Regions from separate parts of the Sulfuritalea sp. genome, predicted to be linked through region 2. Evidence: predicted binding sites of a transcription regulator. Region 2 holds the regulator's gene; the other holds the start of a gene.
What was found. Region 2 encodes sigma-54, which starts transcription at its own class of promoters, with help from an activator protein. Its sites were predicted from a motif close to TGGCACNNTTCCTGCT; they were not measured.
Positions count from the first base shown of each region.

Region 1: a site for sigma-54 is predicted at 2,538-2,553, ahead of nifL (nitrogen fixation negative regulator NifL). Genes of this name have one in related genera too.

Region 1 is NZ_JASJPC010000001.1:98,922-109,211, reverse strand. Features, by position in the region: gene rsxA (electron transport complex subunit RsxA) at 1-218, opposite strand, end outside; gene RMO95_RS00610 (SoxR reducing system RseC family protein) at 215-901, opposite strand; gene RMO95_RS00605 (electron transport complex subunit E) at 891-1,565, opposite strand; gene rsxG (electron transport complex subunit RsxG) at 1,680-2,318, opposite strand; gene nifL (nitrogen fixation negative regulator NifL) at 2,592-4,157, shown strand; gene nifA (nif-specific transcriptional activator NifA) at 4,154-5,746, shown strand; gene RMO95_RS00585 (flavodoxin) at 5,743-6,303, shown strand; gene RMO95_RS00580 (nitrogen fixation protein NifZ) at 6,290-6,577, shown strand; gene nifB (nitrogenase cofactor biosynthesis protein NifB) at 6,725-8,236, shown strand; gene RMO95_RS00570 (4Fe-4S dicluster domain-containing protein) at 8,247-8,525, shown strand; gene RMO95_RS00565 (ArsC/Spx/MgsR family protein) at 8,528-8,941, shown strand; gene RMO95_RS00560 (2Fe-2S iron-sulfur cluster binding domain-containing protein) at 8,954-9,241, shown strand; gene draG (ADP-ribosyl-[dinitrogen reductase] hydrolase) at 9,293-10,189, shown strand; gene RMO95_RS00550 (AbrB/MazE/SpoVT family DNA-binding domain-containing protein) at 10,287-10,290, shown strand, end outside.
Region 2 is NZ_JASJPC010000033.1:134,887-155,047, reverse strand. Features, by position in the region: gene RMO95_RS15300 (ABC transporter substrate-binding protein) at 1-498, shown strand, start outside; gene RMO95_RS15295 (phosphotransferase family protein) at 495-1,550, shown strand; gene RMO95_RS15290 (response regulator transcription factor) at 1,661-2,299, opposite strand; gene RMO95_RS15285 (PAS domain-containing sensor histidine kinase) at 2,292-3,374, opposite strand; gene RMO95_RS15280 (LysR family transcriptional regulator) at 3,371-4,276, opposite strand; gene RMO95_RS15275 (acyl-CoA dehydrogenase family protein) at 4,516-5,745, shown strand; gene RMO95_RS15270 (NADPH-dependent 2,4-dienoyl-CoA reductase) at 5,760-7,790, opposite strand; gene RMO95_RS15265 (PadR family transcriptional regulator) at 7,909-8,481, opposite strand; gene RMO95_RS15260 (hypothetical protein) at 8,753-9,181, opposite strand; gene hprK (HPr(Ser) kinase/phosphatase) at 9,246-10,199, opposite strand; gene ptsN (PTS IIA-like nitrogen regulatory protein PtsN) at 10,184-10,642, opposite strand; gene hpf (ribosome hibernation-promoting factor, HPF/YfiA family) at 10,781-11,095, opposite strand; gene RMO95_RS15240 (RNA polymerase factor sigma-54) at 11,122-12,573, opposite strand; gene lptB (LPS export ABC transporter ATP-binding protein) at 12,573-13,316, opposite strand; gene RMO95_RS15230 (regulatory protein RecX) at 13,382-13,831, opposite strand; gene recA (recombinase RecA) at 13,911-14,936, opposite strand; gene RMO95_RS15220 (CinA family protein) at 15,006-15,497, opposite strand; gene RMO95_RS15215 (phosphatidylglycerophosphatase A) at 15,497-15,994, opposite strand; gene thiL (thiamine-phosphate kinase) at 15,987-16,988, opposite strand; gene nusB (transcription antitermination factor NusB) at 17,072-17,506, opposite strand; gene ribH (6,7-dimethyl-8-ribityllumazine synthase) at 17,506-17,970, opposite strand; gene ribBA (bifunctional 3,4-dihydroxy-2-butanone-4-phosphate synthase/GTP cyclohydrolase II) at 17,973-19,079, opposite strand; gene RMO95_RS15190 (riboflavin synthase) at 19,113-19,718, opposite strand; gene dsbD (protein-disulfide reductase DsbD) at 19,734-20,161, opposite strand, start outside.

The DNA.
Region 1 (10,290 bases), on a different contig from region 2:
CGCAGATAGCCCAGGCCGTAGGCGTCGAGCAGCCAGTGCTGCACGGCCCAGTCGGCCATCGACGACACCGTGATGACGAAGGTGGTGGCCAGGCCCATGCCCGCCGCCGTGTCGATGCGCGTGGTGACGCCCATGAAGGAACACAGGCCGAGGAAGCGGGCGAGGATCACGTTGTTCACCAGTGCCGCGCCTATCATCATCAGGGCGAAATCTTTCATGGCGAATTTCCAATCGAAAGTGTCATGGACGCTCCCTCCCCTTCAAGGGGAGGGTTGGGGAGGGGATGGGTCAAACTGGCGTGACACGTCGACGGAACGCCCGTTTCTTCCCCCATCCCCCTCCCGGCCGCTGCGCGGCCCACGGCTGGCTTTGCACAGCTAGCCGGCTGCGGCGGCGCGACGCATGCGTCGCGAATTCCCGCCTCGCCCCCCTTGAAGGGGGAGGAGATGCGCAGGAAGCGCGGCGCCAGATCGCCGCGTGCGGCCAGGCGCCGCGCGACCGTGCCTGCCGCCAGCAGCCCGACCACTAAGCCGGCCGCCATCGCCGCCATGGTGGCGAGGTCGCTCGCCCAAGCACTTTCGGCAATGCCGCCAGCCGTCAGCGCTGTTACCAGCGGCAAGCCATAGGCGGTCAGCGCGGCGCGGATCAGTGCACGCTCGGCGACGCCCACCACCACGCGCTCGCCGACATGCAGGTCGTCCGCGTTGTCCAGAGAAAAACGCCGCGCCGCGATGCGGTCGGTCACTGTGCCGATGCCGCCGGCCCCGGCCCCAGCGCCGCAACTCGAAGCCGAGGCGCAACTGCCGCAACTGCTGGTCTGTTCCGGTTCGAGCCAGGCCGTCGCGCCGTCGACGCCGACCACGCGGGCGATGCCTTCGACGGTATGCAGGTCACGCGACACTGTGCGCCCCTCCCATCTGGATTTCCTTGCCGGCGCGCAGGTCGACCATGCGCTTGACGACGACCAGCAGGCCGGTGACGAGGAAGCCGCCGGGCGGCAGGATCATCATCAGCACGCCCATGTCGGCCGGCAGCAGGCGCAGTTCGATGGCCTTGAAGGCCGGGCCGAGCAGCAGCGAAGCGTCGGCGAACAGGGTGCCGTTGCCGGTGATCTCGCGCACCGCGCCGATCGCGGTCAGCGCGATGGTGAAGCCCAGGCCCATGAACAGGCCGTCGAGGAAAGAGGGCAGCACCGGCTGCTTCGCGGCGAAGGCTTCGAGGCGTGCCAGCGGCAGGCAGTTGGAAACGATCAGCGGAATGAACAGGCCCAGCACCTTGTACAGCTCGTGCATCCAGGCGTTCATCGCCAGGTCGACCAGGGTCACCATGGCGGCGACGATCAGGATGTAGACGGGGATGCGCACTTCCGGAGTGATCAGCTTGCGGAACAGCGCGACCAGCAGGCTCGATGCCGCCATCACTACGGCGGTGGCCAGCCCCATGCCGAAGCCGTTGGTGGCGCTGGCGGTCATGGCCATCGCCGGGCACATGCCGAGCAGCATGCTGAAGACGCCGTTGTTGTCCCACAGGCCGTCCTTGACGATGGTCTTGTAATTGTTTGCCATGTCACGCCTCCGCTGGGCCGCCCCGAGGAGGCGTAGCGTCAAAACTTTGGAAGCCGCAAAGCGGCTGAACCGTAGTCACCCCTTTCCTTGGGAAAGGGGATGGGGGATAGGTTGTCATTTCGCCTCCGTGAGCGCGGTCTTGTTCGCGGCGAAGAACTCCAGGCCGTCGCGGATCGCGGCCAGCACGCCGCGCGGCGTGATGGTGGCGCCGGCGAACTGGTCGAACTGGCCGCCGTCCTTCTTCACCTTCCAGCGTTCGGCCGGCGGATTGCCCAGCGACAGGTCGTTGAAACGCAGGATCCAGTCGCCTTTCTTGACCTCGATCTTGTCGCCCAGGCCCGGCGTTTCCTTGTGCGCCAGCACGCGCACGCCGAGTACCTTGCCGTCGGCGGACAGCCCCAGCATCAGCTTCATCTCGCCGGCATATCCCGTGCCGTGGATCTCGTAGGCGACGCCGGTGACGCGGCCTGCCTTGCGTGCGCGATAAATCGTTATTTCGCGGCCGTGGGCGTTCTTCATCAGCAGCGTGTCGGTCACCGGATTGTTGTCGTGGAGAGTGGTGGGGATCACCTGGGCCAGCGAGTTCTGCCGGTCTTCGAGGGCGCGGGCGGCGATGTCGTCCAGCGTCAGGCGGTCGGTGACGGCCAGCACCAGGCCGAAGCCGAGGCAGAAGGCGCCGAGGATCACGCCATGCATCAGGCCGGGCGGCTTGATCGCGACGGTTTCGGGCTGGAGGGCGTGAGGGCTGTTCATGGTCTGACGAAGATTCCTTTGCCCATCGCTTCGCATCTTCCGTGCCACCGCATGTTGCGGCGCACACCAAAGCCGTGCATGCGCGCCCAAGTCCGCACCAGCATGGGGGTTTTCGCCTTGCCGGGACGCCTCGCCGTGTCGCCAGCGCCAACTCTTGGCTGTGTCGCAAGTCCTACAAAACACGGGGTAAATACTCCAAATCCAGCGTGAAATCAGACTCGGCACGGAACCTGCTGAATGGAGCGAAGACATTGGATCCGGAGATGGTGCGCCATGGCGAAGAAGCAACTTGAGACGGTGGGCGGTGGGGCTGAAGGCGCCGAGACCGCGGCGGCAATTCATCCGCGCGTATTCCAGCAGACCGTGGACCAGGCCGACATCGCGATTTCGATCACCGACGTCGGCGGCAACATCCTCTACGTCAATCCCGCCTTCTCCCGCGTCACCGGCTACGCCGCCGACGAGGCGGCCGGCCGCAACGAATCCATGCTGTCCAACAAGACCACCCCGCCCGAGGTGTACAAGTCGCTGTGGCAGAGCATTTCGCGCGGCGAAGCCTGGAGCGGGCGGCTGATCAATCGGCGGCGCGATGGCAGCAAGTACCTCGCCGAACTCTCGATTTCGCCGGTGGTCGATGCCGGCGGCGCGATCGTCAATTACCTCGGCATGCATCGCGACATCACCGCGATGCACCGCCTCGAATGCGAGGTGAAGAACCAGAAGGCGCTGATCGAATCGGTGGTCGATGCGGCGCCGATGGTGATCGCGGTGCTCGACGTCGATGACCGCGTGCTGCTCGACAACCAGGAATACAAGAAGCTGCAGGCCGACCTCGGCATGGCCGAGCCGGCACCGATGCTGATGACGGCGATCCGCGCCGGGCTGGAACTCGACACTGTGAAGGGGCGGCGCAATTCCGGCTATGCCTTCCTCGACCGCGAAGTGCGCCTCGACCTGCCGGGCGGCAAGCCGCCGCGCTGGTTCTCCTGTTCCGGCAGCCGCGTGCGCGAGGACGACAGCGGCGCCGACGCCTTCTTCGAGGGCGGCGGGCGCGACTACCTGCTGCTGGTAGCCAAGGAAATCACCGGCCTGCGCGCCGAGCAGGAAAAGGGCCGCGTCGCCGCGCTGCAAGTTGTGATGGCCGAGGAGGACCGCGTCTCGGCGCTGCGCGAGAGCCTCTCGGCGGCCACTTTCCGCCTCGAAGGGCCGCTCAACATGATGTCCTCGGTGGTCGGCATGCTGGCGCGGCGCAACGGCGACGCCGACCCGATGGCTGTGGCGCTGGCCGACGCGATGGCCGCCGGGCAGCAGGCGCTGGCCGAGTTGCGCGCCATGATCCCCGCCGAAACGCGCGAACCTGCCGGCGCCATCAACGTCAATGAACTGCTGCGCGACGTGCTCGACCTCAGTACCAAGCGCCTGCTGGCCTCGGGCGTCAGCGTCAACTGGAAGCCGCAGGCCATGCTGCCGACGCTGCAGGGTTATCCGAACCAGTTGCGTTCGATGTTCAAGGCCCTGATCGACAACGCCATCGAAGCCATGAGCGCGCGCGGCTGGCGCGAGCGCGACTTGTCCGTGATCACCCGGGCGCAACCCGGCGGCATCGACATCGTCATCGAGGACAGCGGGCCCGGCATTCCCGCCGGGCAGCAGCTCAAGGTGTTCGAGCCCTTCTACACCACCAAACGCGAAGGCACCGCCCAACGTGGCCACCTCGGCACCGGCCTTTCCGCCGCGCAGCAGGTTGCCGCCGATCACGGCGGCACGATAGAGGTCGACCCGGCCAAGCTGGGCGGCTGCCGCGTGCGCGTGCTGCTACCCGTGAAGCGTCGATCATGAGTGAACTGCGCTCGTCCACCCTGCTGCGCGCCCATTACGAGATGCTGTTCCGCGTCTCGCAGGCCTTGTCGCGCTCGCTGGATTTTCACCAGACCCTGCGCGAGGTGCTGCGCACGCTCGAAGTCACAGGCCATTTGAGCGGCGGCATGGTCGGCGTGGTCGATCCCGACAGCGGCGAGCTCGGCGTGCATGCCGTGCATGGCCTCGACAGCGAGGTTTACGAACCGGTGCGCTACCAGCCCGGCGAAGGCCTGGTTGGCATGATCCTCGAAGGCGGCCGCACCATCGCCGTCCAGCGCCTGGGCGACGAGCCGCGCTTCCTCAACCGGCTCGGCCTTTATGACAAGGAGCTTCCCTTCATCGCCGCGCCGATCCAGGTCGGCGGCGCGCTGCAGGGCGTGCTCGCGGTGCAGCCCGACGAGCCCGACGACGGCCTGCTCGCCGAGCGCGTGCGCTTCGTCGAAATGGTGGCCAACCTGATCGGTCAGAGCGTGCGCCTTTCGCTCGAAGTCGACCGCGAACACAAGGCCCTGGCCGAAGAGCGCGACACCCTGCGCCGCACCGTGCGGCAGAAGCACGGCTTCGACAACCTGGTCGGCCATTCGGGACCGATGCGGCGCATTTTCGAGCAGATCCGCATGGTGGCGAAATGGCCGACCACGGTGCTGATCCGCGGCGAAACCGGCACCGGCAAGGAACTCATCGCCAACGCCATCCACTACAACTCGCCGCGTGCGCGCGGGCCCTACGTGCGGCTCAACTGCGCCTCTCTGCCGGAAAACCTGCTCGAATCGGAACTCTTCGGCCACGAAAAGGGTGCCTTCACCGGCGCCGTGGCGGCGCGCAAGGGCCGCTTCGAAACCGCCGACGGCGGCACGCTGTTCCTCGACGAGATCGGCGAAATCTCGCCGGCCTTCCAGGCCAAACTCTTGCGCGTGCTGCAGGAAGGCGAGCTGGAGCGCGTCGGCGGCAGCCGCACAATCAAGGTCGATGTGCGCCTGATCGCGGCGACCCACCGCGATCTCGAAGCGGCCGTGGAAACCGGCGAGTTCCGCGAGGACCTCTACTACCGGCTCAACGTCATGCCCATCCTGCCGCCGCCGCTGCGCGAACGCATGGAAGACCTGCCCGAGATCGCCCGCTTCCTGCTCGAACGCCTGGGCGGCATCCAGAGCCGGCCGCTGTCGCTGACCGCCGCAGCCCAGCGCCGCCTGGCGCAGCACAGCTGGCCCGGCAACGTGCGCGAACTGGAGAACTGCCTGGAGCGCGCCTCCGTGATGTCGATGAATGGCGAAATCGACGCCGAGCTGATCCGCATCGACAAGCCGCGCACCGGTCCGGGCCGCGGCGCCGCGTCCCCAAAGGGGACTTCCTTCGCCGTATCGCCAGCGCCAACTCTCAGGCCGCCACTCGACGCCGACGGCGACGCGATCGAGCCCGGCAGCGAGCAAAGCGAACGCCAGCGCGTGATCGCCGCGCTGGAGCAGGCCGGCTGGGTCCAGGCCCGCGCCGCGCGCCTGCTGGGCATGACGCCGCGCCAGATCGCCTACCGCATCCAGACGCTCAACATCGAGGTGCGGCAGATATGACGGATAAGATAGCCGTCTATTTCGGCACCGACACCGGCCGCACGCGGCGCATCGCCAAGCTGATCGCGCAGAAGCTCGGTGATCGGGCACTGGCCCCGGTGAATATCGGCCGCACCGGCGTCGAAGACTTTCTCGCCCATGAGCTGCTGATTCTCGGCGCACCGACCTACGGCGACGGCGAATTGCCCGGCCTCGCCACCGGCCTAGCGCAGGAAAGTTGGGCCGAGTTCCTGCCGCGGCTTGAAGGGCAGGACATGCGCCACCAGACCGTGGCGCTGTTCGGCCTCGGCGAGCAGGAAAAATACGGCCACGAGTTCGTCGATGCGCTGATCCTGCTCCATGACGCCGTCGTCGCTTGCGGCGCCCGCGTGATTGGCGTCTGGCCGACCGATGGCTACGCCTTCCAGGCTTCGCAGGCGATCATCGACGGCCGCTTCGTCGGCCTCGCGCTGGACCCGGTCAGCCAGCCGGCGCTGACCGAGCCGCGCATCGATGCATGGCTGCGGCAACTCGATGAAGAATTGCAAACCCTGGAGTTGCACGATGCCCACACATGAAGCCTATGAAATCGGCGAGATCGTTTTCAGCCGCGAACTGCTGGTGAACGACGGCGGCATTCCCGATGTCGCCGCCGACGCCGTGCTCGCCACGCCGGGCCGGCGCGGCGTAGTGGTCAACCATGGTCACGTCGAAGCCGATCCCGATCAGGCGATCTACCTGGTGCGCTTCGAAGGCGAGGGCGGCGCCCTGAGCGAGCTCGGCCCGCCGGTCGGCTGCCTGCCCGCGGAACTGACCCAGGACGAGGCCTGGGCCAAGGCGGCGGCAGCGTAGGCATTACGCCATTGTCGCTTTTGCGACAGCCCAGGCGAGCCGGAAAAATTGCCGAATTTCAAGACCTTAGGCAGAACGATCGGCATGGCATGAGGGTTGCTGAATCACGGGTGTCCCCAGCCCGGGGGAATGCAAGGGAAGCTCGCCATGGATCTGCCTGTCATCGAATCCACATCACCCCAAGCCGGCGGCTGCAGCGCCGGCAGTTGCGGCTCATCTGCCTCCCAGATGGGCGGTATGTCGGATGAAATCCGCGCCCGGGTGCAGGACCATCCCTGCTATTCGGAAGACGCCCACCACTATTTCGCGCGCATGCACGTCGCGGTGGCGCCGGCCTGCAACATCCAGTGCCATTACTGCAACCGCAAGTACGACTGCGCCAACGAGTCGCGCCCCGGCGTGGTTTCGGAACTGCTGACGCCCGACCAGGCGGTGAAGAAGACGCTGGCCGTGGCGGCGACGATTCCGCAGATGACGGTGCTCGGCATCGCCGGCCCCGGCGATCCCCTGGCCAATCCCACACGCACTTTCGAGACCTTCCGCCAGCTCGCGCTGAAGGCGCCCGACATCAAGCTCTGCGTGTCGACCAACGGCCTCGCGCTGCCCGACCATGTCGAGGAATTGTCGAAGCACAACATCGACCACGTCACGATCACCATCAACTGCGTCGACCCCGATGTCGGCGCAAAAATCTATCCGTGGATCTTCTGGCAGAACAGGCGCATCCACGGCCGCGAGGCTGCCGCGATCCTGATCCAGCGGCAGCAGCAGGGGCTGGAGATGCTGGTGGCGAAGGGGATACTGGTCAAGGTCAATTCGGTGCTGATCCCCGGCGTCAATGACGAACACCTGAAGGAGGTGTCGAAGATCGTCAAGGCCAAAGGCGCCTTCCTGCACAACGTCATGCCGCTGATCGCCGAAGCCGAACACGGCACCTTCTACGGCGTCATGGGACAGCGCAGCCCGAATCCGGCGGAGCTGAAGAACCTGCAGGATGCCTGCGAGGGCGACATGAACATGATGCGCCACTGCCGCCAGTGCCGCGCCGATGCGGTGGGCCTGCTCGGCGAGGATCGCGGCGACGAATTCACCATGGACAAGATCGAGGCCATGGACATCGACTACGAAGCGGCCATGGCGGTGCGCGCCGAGTTGCGGGCGAAAGTCACGGCGGAGCTGGAGGCCAAGCGAAACAAGGCGCATGCACCGGCGGGGCTGCAGGTGGTGCAGTTCATGCCGCGCCAGAAAACGCCGGCCGGACGGGCGGTGCTGATGGCTGTGGCAGGGAAGGGCGGCCTGGTCGCGGTGCACTTCGGCCACGCGAAAGAATTCCTGGTCTATGAAGCCTCCGCCGCGGGCGCCAAGTTCGTCGGCCATCGCAAGGCCGAGCAGTACTGCGCCGGCGACGAGACCTGCGGCGATGGTGAATCCGTCCTCGACAGGACCATCAAGGCCCTCGATGGCTGCGAGGTTGTGCTCTGCTCGAAGATCGGCTTCGAGCCCTGGGGCAATCTCGAAGCGGCCGGCATCGCGCCCAACGGCGAGCATGCGATGGAGTCGATCGAGGACGCCGTGATGGCGGTGTGGAATGAAATGCTGGCGGCGGGAAAGCTCGACGCCAAGCCCGCATCGAACTCAACCCCGGCCAAGTGCGCCTGAGGAAACCGTCATGGCACTCGAAATCATCGAAAGCTGCGTGAACTGCTGGGCCTGCGCGCCGCTCTGCCCCAACAAGGCGATCTACGAAGCCGCGCCCCACTTCCTGATCGACGCCGACAAATGCACCGAATGCGTCGGCGATTATGCCGATGCGCAATGCGTTGCGATCTGCCCGATCGAAGGCGCGATCCTCGACGAACTCGGCGCGGAAATGAACCCGCCGGGTTCCCTGACCGGCATCCCGCCCGAGCGCTGGGCGGCAGCGCAAGCGGAAATCATGGCGCGCTGATCATGGCCACCATCACCTTTTACGAAAAGACCGGCTGCGCCGGCAATGCGCGCCAGAAGAAGCTGCTTGCGGAGTCCGGCCACGAGGTGCTGGCGCGCGACCTGCGCCACAAGGCCTGGACCAATCTGGCCCTGCTCGAATTTTTCATCGGCCTGCCGGTCACGCAATGGTTCAACCCTGCCGCGCCGGCCATCAAGTCGGGCGAGATCGTGCCCGGGGAACTCGACGAGCCGACCGCACTGGCGCTGCTGCGCGACAACCCGCTGCTGATCCGGCGGCCGCTGCTGCAGGTCGGCGAGGAGCGAAGAGTTGGCTTTGACGCCACGGCGATCGACGCCTGGATCGGGCTCGCGGATGTGCCCGACGAAAACCTCGAAGCCTGTCGCCATGGCGGCGAGCCTTGCCCGACTTCATAACCGGAAAACCCCATGCCCAAAGCTCAAGTCACCTTTCAGGACATCGGCATCACCGTCACCGTTCCCGCCGGCACGCGGCTTATCGAAGTCTCGGAAAAGATCGGCGCCGGCATCACCTACGGTTGCCGCGAAGGCGAGTGCTGCACCTGTCTGACCAAGATCATCTCCGGCCACGAGCACCTGGCCGCGCCCTCGATGCTGGAAGACCAGGTGCTGAAGGACAATCTCGCGCCGCGCCACCACCGCCTCGCCTGCCAGGCCCAGTTGCTGGGCGGCAGCATCGTCGTCAAGCCCGCCTGATGCCGGACGACTATACGCGCCGGTGAGGCGGCGAGAAATGCGGAATTCCGGGTGACACTTTCCGCGCGCGCCGAGGCGGCCTATCTCGGCCTCGCGCTGGGCGATGCGCTGGGTGCCACCGTCGAATTCATGACCTCGCGCGAGATCGCCCATCACCATGGCGTGCATCGCGAGATCGTCGGTGGCGGCTGGCTCCGGCTCAAGCCCGGTCAGGTCACCGACGACACCGGCATGGCGCTGGCGCTGGGCGAGGCCATCCTCGCCAATGACGGGCGGGTCGAAGCGCTGGCCTGCGCGCGCGGCTTCGACGCCTGGATGCGCCGCAAGCCGGTCGACATCGGCAACACCGTGCGGCGCAACCTGCTGCGCTTTCGCCACACCGGCGAGCCGCAGGCGCCGGCATCCGAACACGATGCCGGCAATGGCGCTGCGATGCGCGTGCTGCCGGTGGCGCTGGCGACGCTGGGCCGGCCCGAGGCCGAGGTGCGCGCCGCCTGTCGCGCCCAGGCCCACGTCACGCACCACAACGCGATGTCCGACGCCGCCTGCGAATTCCTCGCGCTGGCGGTGCAGGATTTCCTGCTCGGCAAGTCCCTGCGCGAAGTGTTCCGTACGCGCATCCAGCCATTGGTGCAGGCGCAGCCGGCCTTCGCCTTCCGCGCGCGGCCGCGGCGCGAGAATCCCAGCGGCTGGGTGGTCGAGACCCTGCAGGCGGTGCTGCAGGCACTGGTCGATGTCGGCGGCTTCGAGCCCTGCCTGGTCGATGTCGTCAATCGCGGCGGCGACGCCGATACCACCGGCGCCATCGCCGGCATGCTGGCCGGCGCGCTCTACGGCCGCGAAGCCTTGCCAGCGCGCTGGCTCAATGCGCTCGATGCGCAAGTGCGGGAGGCCTGCGTGGCGCAGGCGCGGGCGCTGGTCGGTGCTGACGTCCCCAGTTATCGCTAGCGCAAGTCACCACGCGGGGCGCGTGATGCCCTTGACCCGGCTGCGTGGCCGAATTACATTGCTCACCATTAGGTAATTCACTTTGATGGAGAGTTCCATGA
Region 2 (20,161 bases):
GCCGGGGCTGCCTCGATGGCCCATCTCGGCCTCGCCGAACGCGGCTACAGGGGGCAGATCTACCACACCCACGGCGCCGCCAACCGGGATGTGCTGCGCATCGGCGGCAAGGCCATGGAAGGGGCGATTTTCGTTGCCGGTCCGGTGCTGGCATGGAACCAGCTGCCCGACAGCTATGCCTCGAAGCCGGCGGCGACCGAATATGTCAAACGCTATGAGGAGCTGTACGGCGCCAACAGCATGGCGCCGCAGGGGGCACACATGTGGGATGCCATACAGGTTTTGAAGCAGGCCGTGCCGGTGGCGCTGAAGAAGGCCAAACCGGGCACCGTCGAGTTCCGCCAGGCGCTGCGCGATGCCATCGAATCGGAAAAGAACGTGCTGGTCGCGCATGGCACCATCAACTATTCGCCGACCGACCATTTTGGTCATGATGCCCGCGCCCGGGTCCTGATGCGGGTCGAGAACGGCGCCTTCAAGCTGCTCGCCGGCAGGTGAACGCCCCCGCTGTACCCGGTGTGTCCGGTGCCGCCGCAGCGCCCGACGCGGCGGCGCTGGGCGACTGGATGGAAGCGCATGTGGCGGATTTTAGCGGCACGCCCCGGCTGTCCAAGTTCGCCGGTGGGCAGTCGAATCCGACCTATCTGGCGCAGACCGCCGACGCCAGCTATGTCATCCGCTGCAAGCCGGCACCGGCGGCCGAGCTGCCGCCGGGCGCCCATGCCATCGAACGCGAGTACCGCGTGATGCGCGCGCTCGCCGGTAGCGCCGTGCCGCCAGCGCCAACTTTTGCACTATGCATGGACGAGCGCGTGATCGGCCGCGCCTTCTACGTGATGGGTCATGTGGCCGGCCGCTGTTTCACCGACAACGCCCTGCCGGGTCTGGACGCAGCCGAGCGCGGCGCGATTTTCGACGAGGCCAACCGGGTCATCGCCGCGCTGCACGCGATGGACCCGGGTGCCCTCGCTCTCGCCGATTTCGGCAAGAGCGAGGACTTCCTGCCGCGCCAGATTGCGCGCTGGACGCGGCTTTACCGGCAGGCCGAAACGGCTCCGATCCCCGCCATGGAAAGCCTGTTGGCCTGGCTGCCACAAAATTTTTCCGCTGGCACCGGCCCGGCGCGCCTGCTGCATGGCGACTTCAAGCTCGACAACCTGATCTTCCATCCGAGCCAGCCGCGCGTGCTGGCGGTGCTTGACTGGGAGCTGTCCACGCTCGGCGATCCGCTGGCGGATTTCGCCTACCACTGCCTGATGTGGCAGATCGCGCCGGGCCTGCTGCATGGGCTGGCCGGACTCGACTTGGCGGCGCTCGGCATTCCGTCCCAACAGCAGCATCTGCGCGCCTACGCGGCGCGGCGCGGCATCGAGATCGGCGCCGAATGGCGCTTCTACCTGGCTTTCAACTTCTTCCGCCTGGCCGGAATTTTCCAGGGCATCATGCGCCGCGCCCTGGACGGCACCGCCTCGCATGCCGCCGCGCTCGATTACGGCCGCATGGCGCCGGTCATGGCCCAACTGGGCTGGGGCCTGGCCCGAGGCCAGTAAGCAGACATGTTGAAACCGATGGATGTAGGAGCGAGCTTGCTCGCGACAACGGCCTATCGCGAGCAAGCTCGCTCCTGCAGGGAATGCGCCTTTTCCTTGCTGACTGACTACTAGTCCAGCAGCGAATGCTGCATCGCGTAACGCACCAGCTCCGAATTGCCGCCGAGCTGGAGTTTTTCGAGGATGCGGCTGCGATAGGTCGAGACCGTCTTGACGCTGAGGAAGAGGTCGGCGCCGATTTCCGTCAGCGACTTGCCGGCGACGATAGCCATCATGATCTGCATCTCGCGCACCGTGAGCCGGAAGTGCAGCGGCTGGTCGCTCGCCGGCGGCCGGCCCGGCATCTCCCGGGCGCGGGCGGCAAAGCCGGTGCTGAGCCAGGTGCCGCCCTGGGCGACGCGACGGATGGCCGCCAGCAGGTCGCCCGGCTCGGCGTCCTTGGCCACATAGCCGTTGGCGCCGGCGTCCAGCGCGGCGCGGGCGAACTGTTCCTCGGGGTACATCGAGACCATCAGCACCGGCAGCGCCGGCCATTCGCGGCGCAGCGACTTCAAGAGGTCGAGGCCGCTGCGCCCTTTCAGGTTGATGTCGAGGATGACGGCGTCGAAACTCGCCTGGCGCAGCAGCTGCATGGCGTCGGCGGCGCTGCCGGCCTCTTCGCGCACGCGCATGTCGGCCTCGTCGCCGAGCAGGCGGCGCAGGCCGGAGCGGAAAATGGTGTGGTCGTCGACCACCAGCACTTCAATCATGCGGCGTCCTTTCCGCTTGCGGCAGCAGCGTCAGGCGCAGCACCGTGCCGCCCTCCAGGCCCGGGCAGATCTCCAGGTGGCCGCCCGCCTCGCGCGCCCGTTCGTGCATGCCGACGATGCCGATCGAGGGGCGTTCGAGTTCCGCCGGCGCGACGCCGCGACCGTTGTCGGCGACGGCGAGGTGCAGGGTGTCGCCGTCGAGCCGGAGCGCTACCTGCACCCGCGTCGCGCCGGCATGGCGCGCGATGTTGGTCAGCGCCTCCTGCACGATGCGATAGGCGGCGATGCCCTGGGCATGGCTGATCGGCAAGGGCGAGGCGGTGGCGTCGATGCTGCAGGCGATGCCGTGGCGGGCAGCGAAGCTGTCCAGCTGGCGGTTCACCGCCTGCACCAGGCCGAGGTGGTCGAGCAGGCTCGGGTGCAGGGCCTCGGACAGTTGCCGCACCGCATCGATCGCTTCCTGCGCCAGATCGACGATGCCATCGACGATTTCGCGATTGTCGTCGCGTTCCAGGCGGCGGCGCACGCGCGCGGCATCCATCTTGAGCGAGGTCAGGATGCCGCCCAGCACGTCGTGCAGCTCGCGCGCGGTGTGCTGGCGCTGCTTCTCGCGGTCTTCGTTGATGTGCGCCGCCAGCGCGCGCAGTTGCTCCTGCGAGTGCAGCAGTTCGTGCTCGAAGCGCACGTTTTCGGCGATGCTGATGGCCACCCCGGCCACCGCCGGGCGGCCGCGGAAGATCACCCGGCTGCCATGCACCTCGACATCCACCGGGTAGCCGTCCTTGTGCCAGCCCTGGGTGCGAAAGCGCATGCTGGGAATTTCGCCCGAGACGCGCTGGCGGATGCGCTGCAGGTTCTCCTCCGAGCGCCAGGGCGGCGTCAGATCGCGGATGTGCATGCCGACGATCTCTTCCGGCAGATGGCCGGTGAGGCCGGCGAACACCGCATTGGCATACTGGACGAGCTCGTCCTGGATCACGTAGATGCCGACCAGCGATTGCTCGACGATGGCGCGAAAGGGAATTTCCGCCGTCTGCGCGTCCTCGCCCGCCTGTTCGTCGCGTCCGCTGCTCATGTGTTTGCGATGGCCGTGCGCAGCCGCTCGCGCAGCCAGATGCCGGCCGGGTCGGCGTCGGTGTTGCGGTGCCAGTAAAGATAAAGTTCCAGTTGCGTGTCCTTGAGCGGCAGCGGCCGGATCTCGTTGCCATAGGGCTGATTCATTACCGTCGCGTAGCGTGCCGGCATGGTCGCCAAGAGGTCGGTCATGCTCACCGTGCGGCAGGCGGTGCCGTAATGCTGGCAGCGTAGGCGGATCCGGCGCGAAACGCCGACTCGCGCCAGTTCGAGGTCTTCCAGGCCCGGCCCGCGGCGGCGCGAGGATACCTGAATGTGCTGCTGCGCGAGATAGCTCTTGAGGTCGAGCTTCTTCGCCAGCGCCGGGTGACCCTTGCGTGCGACCACCACCATGGGCTCGGCCAGCGCCTGCTCGCAACGGATTTCCGACGAGACCGGCAGCAGCACGTCGATGCCGATGTCCACCCGGCCGGCGAACAGGTCGGACTCCAGGCTGCGCCGGTTCATGCGCGCGGCGATGATGTCCAGTTGCGGCGCTTCCTCACTCAGCGCCTGCATCAGCGGCGGCACCAGGATCAGCTCCAGCACGTCGCGGAAGGCCAGGGTGAAGCGGCGCTCGCTGCTGGCCGGATCGAAGCGCATCGCCTGGTGCAGCGTGCCCTCGATGTTGCGCAGCGCGGCGCGCACCGGGGCGGCGATGGCACGGGCCAGCGGCGTCGCCACCATGGCGCGGCCCTGGCGCTGGAACAGCGGATCGCCGAGCAGGCCGCGCAAGCGCGTCAGGGCGTGACTGACCGCCGGCTGCGAGAGGTTCAGCTTGCGGCTCGCGGCCGTGATGCCGCCCTCGGCGAGGACGGTGTCGAAGATCACGAAGAGATTGAGATCGACCCGGGATATATGCATGAGATGAATGCGCAATCATCAAAACATTGCACTGGGTAAATTATAGGTCAGGCTCTAAGCTGGCGCCACATCCCGAACGCTCATGGCACCAAGCGCCAACTGTCGAGGATGTAACACGCGAAAAGCAATTAGTCACCCGCCCCCCTTCCCCCCTCGCGGGGGGGTTGCTGTTTGGCGCGCTACGCGCGTCTATGACAGGGGACTCCGTATCAAGTATTTCACGTCAAGGAAACCACGCCATGAATTTCGATTACACACCCAAGGTCAAGGAACAGCAGGCACGCCTGCTGGCTTTCATGGACGCCCACATCTACCCCAACGAGGCGCGCTTCCACACCGAAGTCGAGGCCAATCGCGCCGCCGGCAATGCCTGGGTGCCGACCCGGTTGATCGAGGAACTCAAGCCCCTGGCCCGTGCCGAGGGCTTGTGGAATCTGTTCCTGCCGCGCTCGACGCGCGCGCCGGAAGGCCTGACCAATCTCGAATACGCGCCGCTGTGCGAAATCATGGGCCGCTCGCATTGGGGTCCCGAGGTGTTCAACTGCTCGGCGCCGGACACCGGCAACATGGAGACCCTGGAACGCTACGGCAGCGAGGCGCAGAAGGACCGCTGGCTGGAGCCGCTGCTGCGCGGCGAAATCCGCTCCGCCTTCCTGATGACCGAACCGGCGGTGGCGTCGTCGGATGCCACCAACATCCAGTGCCGGATCGAGGCCGACGGCGACGATTACGTGATCAACGGCAGCAAGTGGTGGTCATCCGGCGCCGGCGATCCGCGCTGCGCCGTGTACATCCTGATGGGCAAAACCGATCCGTCCGCCGCCCGGCATCGCCAGCAATCGATGATCCTGGTGCCTTCCAATGCTCCAGGCATCACGGTCAAGCGCGCGCTCAACGTGTTCGGCTACGACCACGCGCCGCATGGCCATATGGAGATCGAGCTGAAGGACGTGCGCGTGCCGCAGTCCGGCATCCTGCTGGGCGAGGGCCGCGGCTTCGAGATCGCCCAGGGGCGGCTGGGGCCAGGCCGCATCCACCATTGCATGCGCAGTATCGGCGCCGCCGAATATGCGCTGGAGTTGATGGTCAAGCGCTCGCTCTCCCGCGTTGCCTTCGGTCGCACGCTGGCCGAGCAGGGCGTCTCGTGCGAACGCATCGCCGAGGCGCGGATCATGATCGAGCAGGCGCGCCTGTTGACGCTGAAGGCCGCCTACATGATGGACACCGTGGGCAACAAGGTGGCCCAGGGCGAGATCGCGATGATCAAGGTGGTGGCGCCCAACGTCGCCTGCAAGGTGATCGACATGGCGATCCAGATGCATGGCGGCGGCGGCGTTTCGGACGACTTCCCGCTCGCGGCTATGTACGCCAGCCAGCGCACGCTGCGCTTCGCCGACGGGCCCGACGAAGTGCACCGCAACGCCATCGCCAAGCTGGAGATCGCGCGCGCCCAGGCGGCCGCGGCCTGATCAGGCGCGTCGGCTCAGAACTCGACGGCGAACTCGGTGGCCTGCCAGATCGCGCGCTTGGCGTCGAGTTCCGTTGCGACATCGGCGCCACCGACCAGGGTGTGCTCGATGCCGGCGGCAGTCAGTCCGGCCACCAGCTCGCGGCGTGGTTCCTGGCCGGCGCAGATGACGATGGTATCGACGTCGAGCAGGCGCGGCTTGCCGTCGATGGAAATGTGCAGGCCGGCGTCGTCGATCTTCAGGTACTCGACGCCGCCCTGGAAATGCACACCGCGCTTCTGCAGGAGCAGGCGTCGCGCCCAGCCGGTGGTCTTGGCCAGACCGTCGCCGACCTTGCTGGTCTTGCGCTGCAAGAGCCAGACTTCGCGCGGGGTGGCCGGCATCTGCGGCGCAGTCAGGCCGCCGCGGATGTCCTGGTACTCCGGGTCGATGCCCCATTCCTTGCGGTAGGCATCGATCGAGTCGCCGTGCGCCTCGGCGTTGGTCAGCAGTTCGGCGACGTCGAAGCCGATGCCGCCGGCGCCGATCACGGCGACCTTCTTGCCGGCCGGCTTGCGACCCTCGATGAGGTCGATGTAGCTGGTGACTTTCGGGTGGTCGATGCCGGGAATCGCCGGTGTGCGCGCCACGATGCCAGTGGCAACGACGACGTGGTTGTAGCCCTGAAAGTCGGTGCTGGCGCTTTTTACATCAATGCGGCGATTCAACTGCACATCGACCTTCAATTCCTTCAGCCGCGTGCCGAAGTAGCGCAGGGTTTCGGCGAATTCCTCCTTGCCCGGAATGCGCCGCGCCAGGTTGAACTGGCCGCCGATTTCGGCGGCGGAGTCGAACAGGCTGACCGTGTGGCCGCGCTCGGCAAGCTGCGTCGCGGCGGCCAGCCCGGCCGGACCGGCGCCGACCACGGCTACGCGCTTCGGTTGCTTGGCGGTTTCGACGGTGACATCGAGTTCGTGGCAGGCAAACGGATTGACCAGGCAGGAGCACAGCTGGCGCGAGAAGATGTGGTCGAGGCAGGCCTGGTTGCAGGCGATGCAGGTGTTGATCGCATCGGCGCGGCCGGCCGCGGCCTTGTTGACGAACTCGGCATCGGCCAAAAAGGGCCGCGCCATCGAGACCATGTCGGCATCGCCGCGGGCGATGATTTCTTCGCCGACTTGCGGGTCGTTGATGCGATTGGTGGTGATCAGCGGAATTTTCACCTGCCCCATCATGCGCCGCGTGACCCAGCTGTAGGCCGCGCGCGGCACCATGGTGGCGATGGTAGGGATGCGCGCCTCGTGCCAGCCGACGCCGGTGTTGATGATCGTGGCGCCGGCCTTTTCGACTTCCCTGGCCATGGTCACGACCTCGTCCCAGGTGCTGCCGCCCTCGACCAGGTCGAGCATCGAGAGGCGAAAAATGATGATGAAATTGGCGCCGACGCGGGCACGCACGGCGCGGATCACTTCGAGGCCGAAGCGCATGCGGTTTTCCAGGCTGCCGCCCCAGCGGTCGTCGCGATGGTTGGTCTGCGGCGCGAGGAATTCGTTGATCAGGTAGCCCTCCGAGCCCATGATCTCGACGCCGTCATAATTGGCGAACTGGCACATCGCCGCGCACTGGGCGTAGTCGGCGATGGTCTTCTCGATTTCTTCCTCGCTCAGGGCGTGCGGCGTCGATGGATTGATCGGCGCTTTCAACGCGGAAGGGGCGACAGGACGCTTGGTGTAGGCATAGCGGCCGGTGTGCAGGATCTGCACGCAGATCTTGCTGCCGTTGGCATGCACGGCATCGGTGATGACGCGGTGCTTGAGGGCTTCGGTTTCGTTGTCGAGGATGGAGGCGCCCTGCATCACGATGCTGTCCTGGTTGGGGGCGAAGCCGCCGGTGACGATGAGGCCGACGCCGCCTTTTGCCCGCGCGGCATAGAAGGCCGCCATGCGATCGTGGCTGTTGCCGATGTCTTCCAGGCCGGTGTGCATCGAGCCCATCAGGACGCGGTTCTTCAGCGTGGTGAAGCCGAGGTCGAGCGGGGCCAGCAGGTGCGGGTAGGGATTCGTCATGAGTACTCCTTGGTCGGTCTGCCGCCGGGCCGCCCCAAGGCAGACCCGTCAAAAGCCCGCGAGCGCAGCGAGCCGTGGTCACCCCTTCTCCCGGAGAAGGGGCTGGGGGATAAGTCGTTCATTGTTTGAAACTGTGGAGCAGGCCCAGCGCCTCCTCGCACCATTCCAGCCAGCCCTGTTCGAAGCGGATGCCGCTCTTGAGGACCATGTACTGCAGGGCGCGCTGGCGATCCAGCCCGCCGGGGCTTTGCCCGCCGGGACTAGTGCTTCGCGCGCCGGCGAAATCGCGGGTCTCGATCACGCGATAGCAGGTCAGGCGGTTGGCATGGGCCGCACGATGATGTTCGAGTTCCGGGATCAGGCTTGCGACGTCGCCGAAGGCGGCGCCGCGCAGCTTGACCATCAGGATATCGCGTACGCCTTCCGGATCGGTCGGCTCGGCCAGCCAGCGCGAGAGTTCGTCGCGTCCCGTCGGAGTGACCGAATACTCCTTGCGGTCAGGGGCCGTCTCGCCGTGCTGGACCTCGGCATCGAGCCAGCCGGCCTCCTCCATGCGCGACAGCACGCGGTAGATCTGCTGGTGCGTGGCATGCCAGAAATAGCCGATCGAACGGTCGAAGCGGCGTGCCAGTTCATAGCCGGAACTGGGCTTTTCGAGCAGGGAAACCAGCAATGCGTGATCGAGCGACATGTTGCGCACGATACTATGCAACGAGTTGCAATGCAATCCATTGCATAGGGGTGCGGCGAATTCGGGCCTTGCGACAAGAGTTGGTGCTGGCGCGACGGCGGTGTAGCGGGGAATACCGTCCCGCCCTCCGGGCGGAGACATATTGCTGGGATACCGTCCCCATCCTTCCGGACGGGGACATATCGCCGGGATACCGTCCCCGTCCCTCCGGACGGGGACATAAAAAAGCCGGCCCCGCTTGGGGCCGGCTTTCGGTTCCGGATGCGGCGACTTACTTGGCGGCCTTGGCGTCGGCTTCGCACTTCTTCATGAACGTGGCCTTGGCGGCGCCAGCGAGCGGCTTGCCTTCCTTGCTGACGGCCTTTTCCGCACAGCCCGAGGCCTTGGCGGCGGGCTTGCCAGCGGGTTTGGCAGCGTCGGCCGGCTTGCCGGCGCCCAGGCACTTTTTGATCGAGGCAGTCTTGGCGGCGCCGTGCAGGGGCTTGCCGTCCTTGCTCATCGCCTTGGCTTCGCAATCGCTGGCAGCGGCCGCCGCCGCCGGTTTGGCAACTGCGGCAGCTTCGACAGCCTTCGCCGGCTCGGCGGCCTTGGCCGGGGCAGCGGCAGGAGCGGGAGCCTTGGCTGGAGCGGCAGGGGTCTGGGCCAGTGCGACATTGGCGGCGAACAGTGCGGCAATGGCGACGGCGATCAGTTTATGCATGGTGAGTCTCCCTATTCATGTGGGCGGCGAAAATGCCGTGCCCATCTAACGCAGGCAGGCGGCCTTAGTTGACCGGGTCCTGGCCGCCGTCGGCCCGCAGCGCGGCTTCCTGGCGCTCGACGAATTCCTGCATGCTGTCGATGCCGCGCAGTTTCAGCACCGTGGCGCGCACGGCAGCTTCCAGCAGCACCGCCAGGTTGCGGCCGGCGGCCACCGGCAGCGTGACGCGGCGGATCGGTACGCCGAGGATGGTCTCGGTCTGCGCATCGAGCGGCAGGCGGGCGGCTTCCGGCACGCCGGGCGTCGGCTTCTGCAGATGGACGATCAGCTTGAGTCGCATTTTGCGGCGGCAGGCGGTTTCGCCGAACACGGTGCGGATGTTGAGCAGGCCGAGTCCGCGCACTTCGAGGAAGTCCTTGAGCAGTTCCGGGCAGCGGCCTTCGAGGGTGTCGGAGCCGATGCGCGAGACATCGACCACGTCGTCGGCGACCAGGCCGTGGCCGCGCGAAATCAGTTCCAGGCCGAGTTCGCTCTTGCCGACGCCGGAGTCGCCGGTGATCAGCACGCCCATGCCCAGCACGTCGAGGAAGACGCCGTGCAGGGTGCCGGTTTCGGCCAGTTGGCGCGACACGAAGGCGCGCAGGGTATCGATGACGAAGGCCGAGGACAGCGGCGTCTGCAGCAGCGGCGTGCCCGAGGCCTCGCAACCGCTGCGCACGCCGTCGTCGATCGCGCAGCCGTCGGCGACGATGATGGCGGGCGGCTTGGCGTTGTAGATTTCCTGCATGTGATGGGCGACTTTTTCCGGCGCGTGGCGGGCCGACCAGGCCACTTCGGGCGTGCCGATCACCTGCAGGCGTTCCGGGTGCATCAGATTGAGGTGGCCGATCAAGTCGGCCGGTGACACCACATGTTCGGTGGTGCATATCGCGCGCGTCATGGGGCCGCTGACCCACGAGAGCTGGAGCCGCTCGCGGTTACGTTCGAACAGCTGGGAAACGACTAATTGGCGTGCCAATTGGCAAAAAGGCCGTGCAGCGCCGCGCTATCGGCGGCTGTGGCGAGTTGTTCGCGAAAAGCCCGGTCGGAGAACATCTGCGCCAGTTCGGAGAGCAGTTGCAGATGGTGCTCGTTGGCCGCTTCGGGCACCAGCAGCACGAATATCAGGCCGACCGGCTTGCCGTCCGGCGCGTCGAACTGCACCGGCGAGTCGAGGCGGACAAAGGCGCCGAGCGGGGCCTTGAGACCCTTGATGCGCCCGTGGGGAATCGCGATACCCTGACCAAGGCCGGTCGAGCCCAGCTTTTCGCGCGCGAACAGGGCGTCGTAGACCGTGCTGCGGGCGACGCCGTGATGATTTTCAAAAAGAATACCGACCTGCTCGAATACGCGCTTCTTGCTGCTGGCGTCGAGGTTTGCCACCACGTTGTCGAGTGGCAGCAGGCTGGCGATCTGATTCATGGTGGAAGCAATTCGGCGATGGGCGGAGGTTGCGGCGGCGCGCAGTATAACGCTATCCGGCGGATACCGTTCCCGGCGCAAGCGCACCGGGACATAACACGCTGCCGCGGCCGGTTCGCCCAACTTGCCGCTACGGGCCTATTCGACCTGCGGGCGCTTGTCGTGGGTGTGGTCGGAGACCTTTTCCTTGTGCTTGACCACCTGGCGGTCGAGCTTGTCGGCCACCAGGTCGATGGCAGCGTAAAGATCGGCGTCGATGGCATCGGCGAAGATGTCCTTGCCTTTGACGTGCAGGGTGACTTCCGCTTTTTGCTGCAGCTTTTCAACCGACAGGATGACGTGCGAACTGGTCACCTGATCAAAATGCCGCAGTACTCGATCGAGTTTGCCCGTGACGTATTCGCGAATGGCCGGAGTGACTTCGATGTGGTGGCCGGTAATGTTGAGATTCATGATGTCTCCTTGTCAGACGTATTTTCTCAGAGAACTTTTCTGAGGTTGACCGGCGGGATATTGAGCAGTTCGCGGTACTTCGCTACGGTGCGACGCGCCACGACGATGCCCTGCTCGCCGAGGATTTCCGCAAGACGGGCGTCCGAGAGCGGCTTCTTGCCGTCCTCGGCGCCGACCAATTGCTTGATCAGCGCCCGAATTGCGGTTGAGGAGGCCGCGCCGCCGGTATCGGTGGCGACGTGGCTGCCAAAAAAGTATTTGAGTTCGTAGATGCCGCGCGGACTCGCCAGGTATTTCTGGGTCGTCACGCGCGAAATGGTCGATTCGTGAAGGCTGACGGTTTCCGCGATCTCGCGCAGGGTCAGCGGCCGCATCGCGACTTCGCCGTGGTCGAAGAAGGCCCGCTGGCGGTCGACGATGGCTTGCGACACCCGCAGGATGGTGTCGAAGCGCTGCTGCACGTTCTTGATCAGCCACTTGGCTTCCTGCAACTGGCTGGCCAGTCCGGTCGAGGACGCGTTGCCGCCGCGGTGGCGCTGCAGGATGTCGGCGTAGAGCCGGTTGATGCGCAGGCGCGGCATGGCCTCGCGGTTGAGGCTGACGACCCAGCGGTCGTGCAGTTTTTTCACCGCCACGTCCGGCACCACGTAGCGCGTATCGATCGGCGCGTATTGCGCGCCGGGACGTGGATTGAGGGAGCGGATCAGGGTTTGCGCCGCGCGCAGCTCGTCGTCGTCGCAGCCCAGGGATTTCTTGATGCGTGCGAAATCGCGCGCGGCCAGATGCTCGAGGTGCTTGTCGACTATGGCCAGCGCCAATTGGCGCGAGGCCGATTCCGGCAGGAATTTCAGTTGCAGCGACAGGCATTCCTGCGCGCTGCGCGCGCCGATGCCCGGCGGATCGAGGTTCTGCAGATGGCGCAGGGCGATGCCGAGTTCCTCCAGCAGGGCTTCGCGCACTTCGTCGTCGTCGGCGACCAGCAGATCGATCAACTCGTCCAGCGGCTGGGTCAGGTAGCCGTCGTCGTTCAGGGCTTCGATCAGGAAGCCGACCAGTGCCCGCTCGCGGTCGGGCAACTGGGTCATCGCCACCTGGGTCGCCAGATGCTCGCGCAAGGAGCTTGAACTGGCCTGGGATTCGCCGCTGTCGAGATCGTCGTCGTTGGGATCGCGCTGGCCATGGCTGCCGGAAAAGTCCATGCCCCAGCCTTCATCGTCGCCGCCCCGCGGTTCCTGGCGTTCGTCGCTTTCGGTCGGCGTCACGGTTTGCGGCGTCGCCAGCCCATCGCCTGTGGCACCGAGGCTGAATGCAGCCGGCTCGCCGGGATCGTCGCGTTCCAGCAGGGGATTTTCCTGCAAGGCCTGGTCGATCTCGGCATTCAACTCCAGAGTCGACAACTGCAACAGCCGGATCGACTGCTGCAACTGCGGCGTCAGTGCCAAGTGCTGCGATAGCCTGAGCTGGAGTCCTTGTTTCATCACATTCTGAAGTGCTCGCCGAGATAAACCCGACGCACACTTTCATTATCGACTATCTCGGCCGGCTGTCCAGCGGCAAGCACTTCGCCGGCGTTGATGATGGTGGCGCGATCGCAAATGCCCAGGGTTTCGCGCACGTTATGGTCGGTGATCAATACGCCGATGCCGCTTTCCTTGAGATAGCGGATGATCTTCTGGATGTCGATCACGGCGATCGGGTCGACGCCGGCAAAGGGTTCGTCGAGCAGGATGAAACGCGGGCTGGTCGCCAGCGCGCGGGCAATCTCGACGCGGCGGCGCTCGCCGCCAGAGAGCGAGGCCGCCAGATTCTTGCGGATGTGGGTGATGTGCAGTTCCTGCAGCAGGGTTTCTTCGCGCTCGTCGATTGCGGCATCGTCGAGATCCTGCAGTTCCAGCACGGCGCGCACGTTTTCCGACACCGTGAGTTTGCGAAACACCGAATTTTCCTGCGGCAGGTAGGACAGGCCCAGTCTGGCGCGCTGGTGGATCGGCATGTGGGTCAGGCGCAGTTTCTCTTCCCCGCTTTCGATGCGAATCTCGCCGCCATCGGCGGCGACCAGGCCGACGATCATGTAGAAGCAGGTGGTCTTGCCGGCGCCGTTGGGCCCGAGCAGGCCCACCACTTCGCCGGCGGCGACTTCGAAGGAGACGTCGGTCACCACGGTCTGCGACTTGTACTTCTTGCGCAGATTGTGGGCCGAGAGCGTGGCGACCGGAGTCATTACGACAGGCGGCGGCACAGCTTCGCTGTCATAGCCGAGAGGGATCTGGTCGGCGGCGTCGAACTTCATTCGCCTTCGGCCTCCAGCGGCTGCTTGAGCAAACGACGGACGACGTCGCCGGCAAAGCCCCGGCTTTGCAGGAAGCGCGCCTGGCGCGCCCATTCCTTGGGGTTGGTCGGCGCGGCGGAAAACTTGCGGCTCCAGGCGGCACGCGCGCGTTCGATCTCGTCGGGCAGGTCGGCCTGCGCCAGTTGTTCGTCGATCATCTCGGGCGCCACGCCGCGGGTCTTGAGCTGATGGCGCAGGCGCGAGGTGCCAAGCCGCGCGGCATTGCTGCGCAAATAGCTTTCGGCCGTACGGCTGTCGGACTGCAGTTGCGAGGACTCCATGTCAGCCAGTACCGCGGCGATCTCCTCCGGCGTGCCCAGCCCTGCCAGCTTGCGCGCCAGTTCGGCGCGGGTATGCTCGCGCCGGGCCAGCAGCCTGATCGCCTGCTGGCGCAATTCATTCGACATGGTGGCGACCGCGACAGGCGCGGCAAGAGCGGTTCGACAAGATGCTTGCCCTCGGCGGATACTCGGTCAAGTACCGCGCCTAGCTGCCTTTCACTGCTTCGGGGGTGCCCAGCGCCGCGACGCCGACGGCCTCGCGCACCCGGTTTTCGATTTCCACGGCGATTTCGGCATGCTCGCGCAGGAACTCGCGCGCGTTGTCCTTGCCCTGGCCGATCTTCTCGCCCTTGTAGGCGTACCAGGCGCCGGATTTCTCGACGATCTTGTGCTCGACGCCAAGTTCGACGATCTCGCCCTGGCGCGAAATGCCTTCCCCGTAGAGGATGTCGAAATGCGCCTCGCGGAAAGGCGGGGCGACCTTGTTCTTGACCACTTTGACCTTGGTTTCGTTGCCGATCACCTCGTCGCCCTTCTTGATCGCACCGGTGCGGCGGATGTCCATGCGCACCGAAGCGTAGAACTTCAGCGCGTTGCCGCCAGTGGTGGTTTCGGGGTTGCCGAACATGACGCCGATCTTCATGCGGATCTGGTTGATGAAGATGACCAGCGTGTTGGTGCGCTTGATGTTGGCAGTCAGCTTGCGCAGGGCCTGGCTCATCAGTCGCGCCTGCAGGCCGGGCAACTGGTCGCCCATTTCGCCTTCGATTTCGGCGCGCGGCGTCAGCGCCGCCACGGAGTCGATCACGATGCAATCGACGCCGCCCGAGCGCACCAGCATGTCGGTGATTTCGAGGCCTTGTTCGCCGGTGTCGGGCTGCGAGATCAGCAGGTCGGGCACATTCACCCCGAGTTTGGCCGCATAGCCGGGGTCGAGCGCGTTTTCGGCGTCGATGTAGGCGGCCACGCCGCCGGCTTTTTGAATCTCGGCCACGATGTGCAGGCACAGCGTGGTTTTGCCGGAAGACTCCGGACCGTAAATCTCGACCACCCGTCCGCGCGGCAGGCCGCCTATGCCCAAGGCGATATCCAGCCCGAGCGAGCCGGTGGAAACCGTCTGGATGTCGTCGATGGCCAGGCCTTCGCCCATTTTCATGATGGAGCCCTTGCCGAACTGCTTTTCGATCTGGGCCAGGGCGGCCTGCAGGGCCTTGTTCTTGTTCTCGTCCATTAAATGCGTCCTTCAAAAGTTGATTCGATTATGGCATGGATGGCACAGTTTTTGCGCTCTCCCGGTTTCTTATGCGGCATCGAGTCGGACCAGCAGGCCGCGCAGGGCGTGAAGCACCGCCTGACGGCGCACCGCTTCGCGGTCGCCGCCAAAAACCGCGGTCTCCGCAACAGCCGTTTCGCCGACCCGACACCAGGCAAAGCATACGGTGCCCACTGGCTTACCAGGTGAGCCACCCGTGGGCCCGGCGATTCCTGTGATTGCCAATGAAATCATAGCCTTGGAGTTTTTCAGTGCACCGGCGGCCATTTCCGCCGCGGTTTCCGGACTCACCGCGCCATGGCGGTCCAGGGTTTCCTGGCGCACACCGAGCATGTCGACCTTGGCCGGGTTGGAATAGGTCACGAAACCGCGCTCGAACCATTCCGAACTGCCGGCTGTGTGAGTGATCACTTGGGCGGCCCAGCCTCCGGTGCAGGATTCGGCGGTCGCCAGCAAGAGTTGGTGCTGGCGACACGCCGCACCCACCGATGCAGACAGGGCAAGGAGCTCGGAATCCATCAGAAGGGCAAGAAGGCCTTGAATACCGCGATGGTCAGCACCGTGTAGCCGGCGGCGATGACGTCGTCCATCATCACGCCGAAGCCGTTCTTCACCCGCGTGTCGAAGAACCGGGCCGGTTCCGGCTTGACGATGTCGTAGAAACGGAACCACAGGAAGGCCGCGAGCTGCCAGAGCAGTTCGGGCGGCGTCAGCATCAGCACCGCCCAGAAGGGCACGATCTCGTCCCAGACGATGGCGCCGTGATCGACCACGCCGAGTGCGCGGCCGGTGATCTGGCAGGCCGCGACGCCGACGGCAAAGGCCAGCAGCAGGAAGATCGCCAGCCCCAGGTCGCTTTCCAGATAGCCGCGCAGGAAGGGATAGGTCAGCCATGCGAAGGCCGTGCCGGCCGTCCCCGGCGCGAAACGCGACAGCCCGCTGCCCATGCCGCAGGCGATGAAATGCGCCGGATGGTGGAAGAGGAACTTGAGCGGGGGCGGAGGCAGTTTAGCCATTGCTGTCCCGGGGTACCGGCTGGGGGGCAAAGTGATCGTAGCCGCGCCTGGCGGGGGTGATGTCGCTGCCGTCGTCGTCATTCAGCACGAGTTCGCCGGGCGCACCGGCGACGATCTCGCCGATGCGGGTCAACGGCAGTTCGAGCTTGCCCGCCAGTTCTGCGACGCGCTCGTCGGACGCTGCCGGCGCGGTGAACAGCAATTCGTAGTCGTCGCCGCCGGACAGCAGGCAGTCGCGTTCCAGGCCGGCCGCAGGCAGGTTCGGAATCTGCAGCCGCGCGGCGAGGGCCGACTGCTCGAGGATATGCCCGAGATCGGCCAGCAGGCCGTCCGACACGTCGATCGCCGCTGTCGCCAAACCGCGCAGCGCCAGCCCGAGCGCGACCCGCGGCTGCGGGCGGTGCAATGCGGCGAGGCAATCCGTGAGCTGCGGTTCGGTCAGCGTGGTACGTCCCTGCAGGTGGGCCAGACCCAGCGCGGCGCGTCCGGGCCGGCCGGAAACCCAGATCGAATCGCCGGCCTTGGCGCCGCTGCGGCGCAAGGCCTGCCCCGCGGGGGCTTCGCCAAGTATCGTGACGCAGAAGGCACGCGGCCCGCGCGTGGTGTCGCCGCCGATCAGGTCGATGCCGTAGTCCTGGGCGCAGGCGAAGAAGCCGCGCGCGAAGGCCTCGATCCATTCGTGAGTTGGCGCCGGAGCTTTGCATGCCGGGGATTCCGCTTCGCGGGCCGGCAACACGGCGGCGAGCAGCGCCCAGCGTGGTTGCGCGCCCATTGCGGCAAGGTCCGAGACATTCACGGCAAGGCATTTCCAGCCGAGCGCTTCGGCATCGGTGTCGGCCAGGAAATGCGTGCCTTCGACCAGCAGGTCGGTGGAGACGACCAGTTCCTGGCCCGGGGTCGGCGCGATCAGCGCACCGTCGTCGCCCACGCCGAGCAGAGTGTGGCTGGTGGGCCGCTTGAAGTATTGGTCGATCAGAGCGAATTCGGAAGGCATGAAAACCTTTTTGCCACAGAGGACACAGAGATCACGGAGAAGAAGCAAGGGGGTTTTCTCTGTGCCCTCTGTGTTCTCTGTGGCTAACGGGTTCTTGGTTCGTCCGGTCGCAGCACCGCGGCCAGTTTGTCCAGCACGCCGTTCACGAACTTGTGGCCGTCGGTGCCGCCGAAGGTCTTGGCCAGTTCGATGGCTTCGTTGATGATCACGCGGTAGGGCGTTTCGGGGTGGAGCTTGAGTTCGCAGGCGCCCAGCAGCAGGATGCAGCGCTCGATGGGCGAAACTTCCTCCCAGAGCCGGTCGATATGCGGTGCGAGGTCCAGCTTGAGAGCCTCGGCATGCTGCCGCGCTTCGGTCAGCAGCCTCGCGTAGAGCGCGTTGTCGGCCTTGTCGAAACCGGCCACGCCTTCGGCCTGGACCTGGATTGCCGCCTCATCCTGGCCACCCACCTGCCACTGGTAGAGGCCCTGGATGGCGAATTCCCGGGCGCGACGCCGCGGCGACTTACCGCTGCTCACTATTTATTCGCCTTCAGCAGCGCTTTTGTCAGATTGGCCATCTCGATGGCGGCCTGTGCCGCTTCGGTGCCCTTTTGCACCATGCGCACCAGGGCCTGGTCGTCGTTCTCGGTGGTCAGCACCGCGTTGGCGATCGGGATGCCGGTATTCAATTGCACGTCGGTGATGCCGCGCGCCGACTCGTTGGAGACGATCTCGAAATGATAGGTCTCGCCGCGAATCACGGCGCCCAGCGCCACCAGCGCATCGAAGCAGCCGCTTTGCGCCATGGTCTGCAGCGTCAGCGGCAGTTCCAGCGCACCGGGCACCGTGGTGAAGGTGATGTCGCTGTCGGCCACGCCGAGGCGCGTCAATTCAGCCAGGCAGCCCGAGCGCAGGCCGGCGCCGACGTCCTCGTTGAAGCGGCTTTGCACCACGCCGACGCGCAGACCGCGGCCTGCCAGATTGGGTTCGAATTCGCGAATAGTCATGCCGTTTTTTCCCCTGCCGGATCGAAGTAGCCGGTGATTTCGAGGCCGAAGCCGGCCATGCTCGGCATCTTGCGCGGGCTGGCCATCAGGCGCATTTTGCCGACGCCGACTTCGCGCAGGATCTGCGCGCCGATGCCATAGATGCGCGGGTCCCAGGTATAGGCCGGCTTTTCCGTGCGCTCGCTCTTGAGCGCCGCCAGCAAGGCATTGCCGGTTTCCGCCCGATGCAGCAGCACCAGCACGCCTTGCCCTTCGGCGGCGATCTTGCGCAGGGCGAAGTCGACGCTGTAGGTGTGGCCGCGGCTGCCGTTGTCGAGGAAGTCCAGCACGCAGACGGCTTCATGCACGCGCACCAGGGTCTCGTCTTCCGCCTTGATCTCGCCGCAGGACATGGCCAGATGCACGTCGCCGCAACTGCGGTCGGCGAAGGCGCGCAGACGGAAGCTGCCTTGCGCGCATTCGACCTGCTTGTCGGCGACGCATTCGATGAGCTTTTCGGTTTCCGAGCGGTAGTGGATCAGGTCGCGGATGGTGCCGATCTTGAGGCCGTGCTCGCGCGCGAATTCGAGCAGGTCGGGCAGCCGCGCCATGGTGCCGTCGTCCTTGAGGATTTCGCAGATCACCGCGGCCGGCTGCAGGCCGGCCAGCTGGGCCAGGTCGCAGCCGGCTTCGGTGTGGCCGGCGCGCACCAGCACGCCGCCGTTTTGCGCCATCAGCGGGAAGATGTGGCCGGGCTGGACGATGTCGGCCGGCGTCGCGTTCTTCGCCACGGCAACCTGCACCGTGCGCGAGCGGTCATGGGCGGAGATGCCGGTGGTGACGCCTTCGGCGGCCTCGATCGACATGGTGAAGGCGGTGCCGTGCTGGGCCTTGTTGTCGCGCACCATCAGCGGCAGGTCGAGCTGGTGGCAGCGGGCTTCGGTCAGCGTCAGGCAGATCAGGCCGCGGCCATGCTTGGCCATGAAATTGATCGCCTCGGGCGTCACATGCTCGGCGGCGAGCACCAGGTCGCCTTCGTTTTCGCGGTCTTCTTCATCGACCAGGATGACCATGCGGCCGGCGCGCATCTCGGCGACGATATCGAGAACAGGGCTGATGCTCATGACTGAAGTACCAAACTTGAGAAGGCGCGTATTTTACGCTGCGCCGGCCGTCAGCATGCGCTCGACGTAGCGCGCGATCAGGTCTATTTCGAGATTGACCTTGGCGCCCGCGTGCAAGCGCTTGAGGGTCGTCACCGCGATGGTGTGCGGAATCAGGTTGATCGAGAAGCGGCGGCCGCCTTTGCCACCCACGCGGTTGGTGGTGAGCGAGACGCCGTCGACGGTGATCGAACCCTTGCGCGCGATATATTTCGCCAGAGCCTTCGGTGCCTTGATCACCAGTTCGTGCGATTCGCCGACGGGCTCGAACTTCTCCACGTCGCCGACGCCGTCGACATGGCCCGAGACCAGGTGACCGCCGATGAAGTCGGACAGGCGCATGGCCTTTTCCAGATTGACCTCGCCGCCCACGGTGTCGAGACCGACGGTGCAATCGAGCGTCTCGCGCGAGACGTCGATCTGGTAGCTGGTCTTCTTCTTCGCGATCACGGTCAGGCAGACGCCGCCGTGGGCGATGGAGTCGCCGATGGCGACATCGGCGAGCTTGAGGCCGGGCGCTTCGATGGTAAGCCGCAGGCCTTGTTCCAGCGGCTGGGCGTGGCTGATTTTTCCTACGGCGGCGATGATGCCGGTAAACATGGAAGCTCCTGAAAGTTAGCGCAGGACGCGCTCGAGGGTGGGCAGAAATTTCTCCGCGGACTGGAAACCGATGATGCGCAGATCGACCAGTTCGCGGCCGCCGGCGTCGAAGAAAATGATGCCGGGCGGGCCGAACAGGCCGAAGCGTTTGAGCAGCGCCGCATCGTCCGGACTGTTGGCGGTGACGTCGGCCTGCAGCAGCAGGAACTGTTTCAGGCGCGCGGCGACCTTGGGCTCGGCGAAGGTGAAGCGTTCCATTTCCTTGCAGCTGACGCACCAGTCGGCGTAGAAGTCCAGCATCACCGGCCTGCCGGCGGCCTTCGCCTCGGCGAGCCGGGCGTCGAGCCGTTCCACCGAGGCGACGCGCTCGAAAGTTGGCGCTGGCGCCTCGGCGGCGACGCCGCCGCCGCGCAGGAAACCCAGCGGCTGCAACGGGTCCCGGG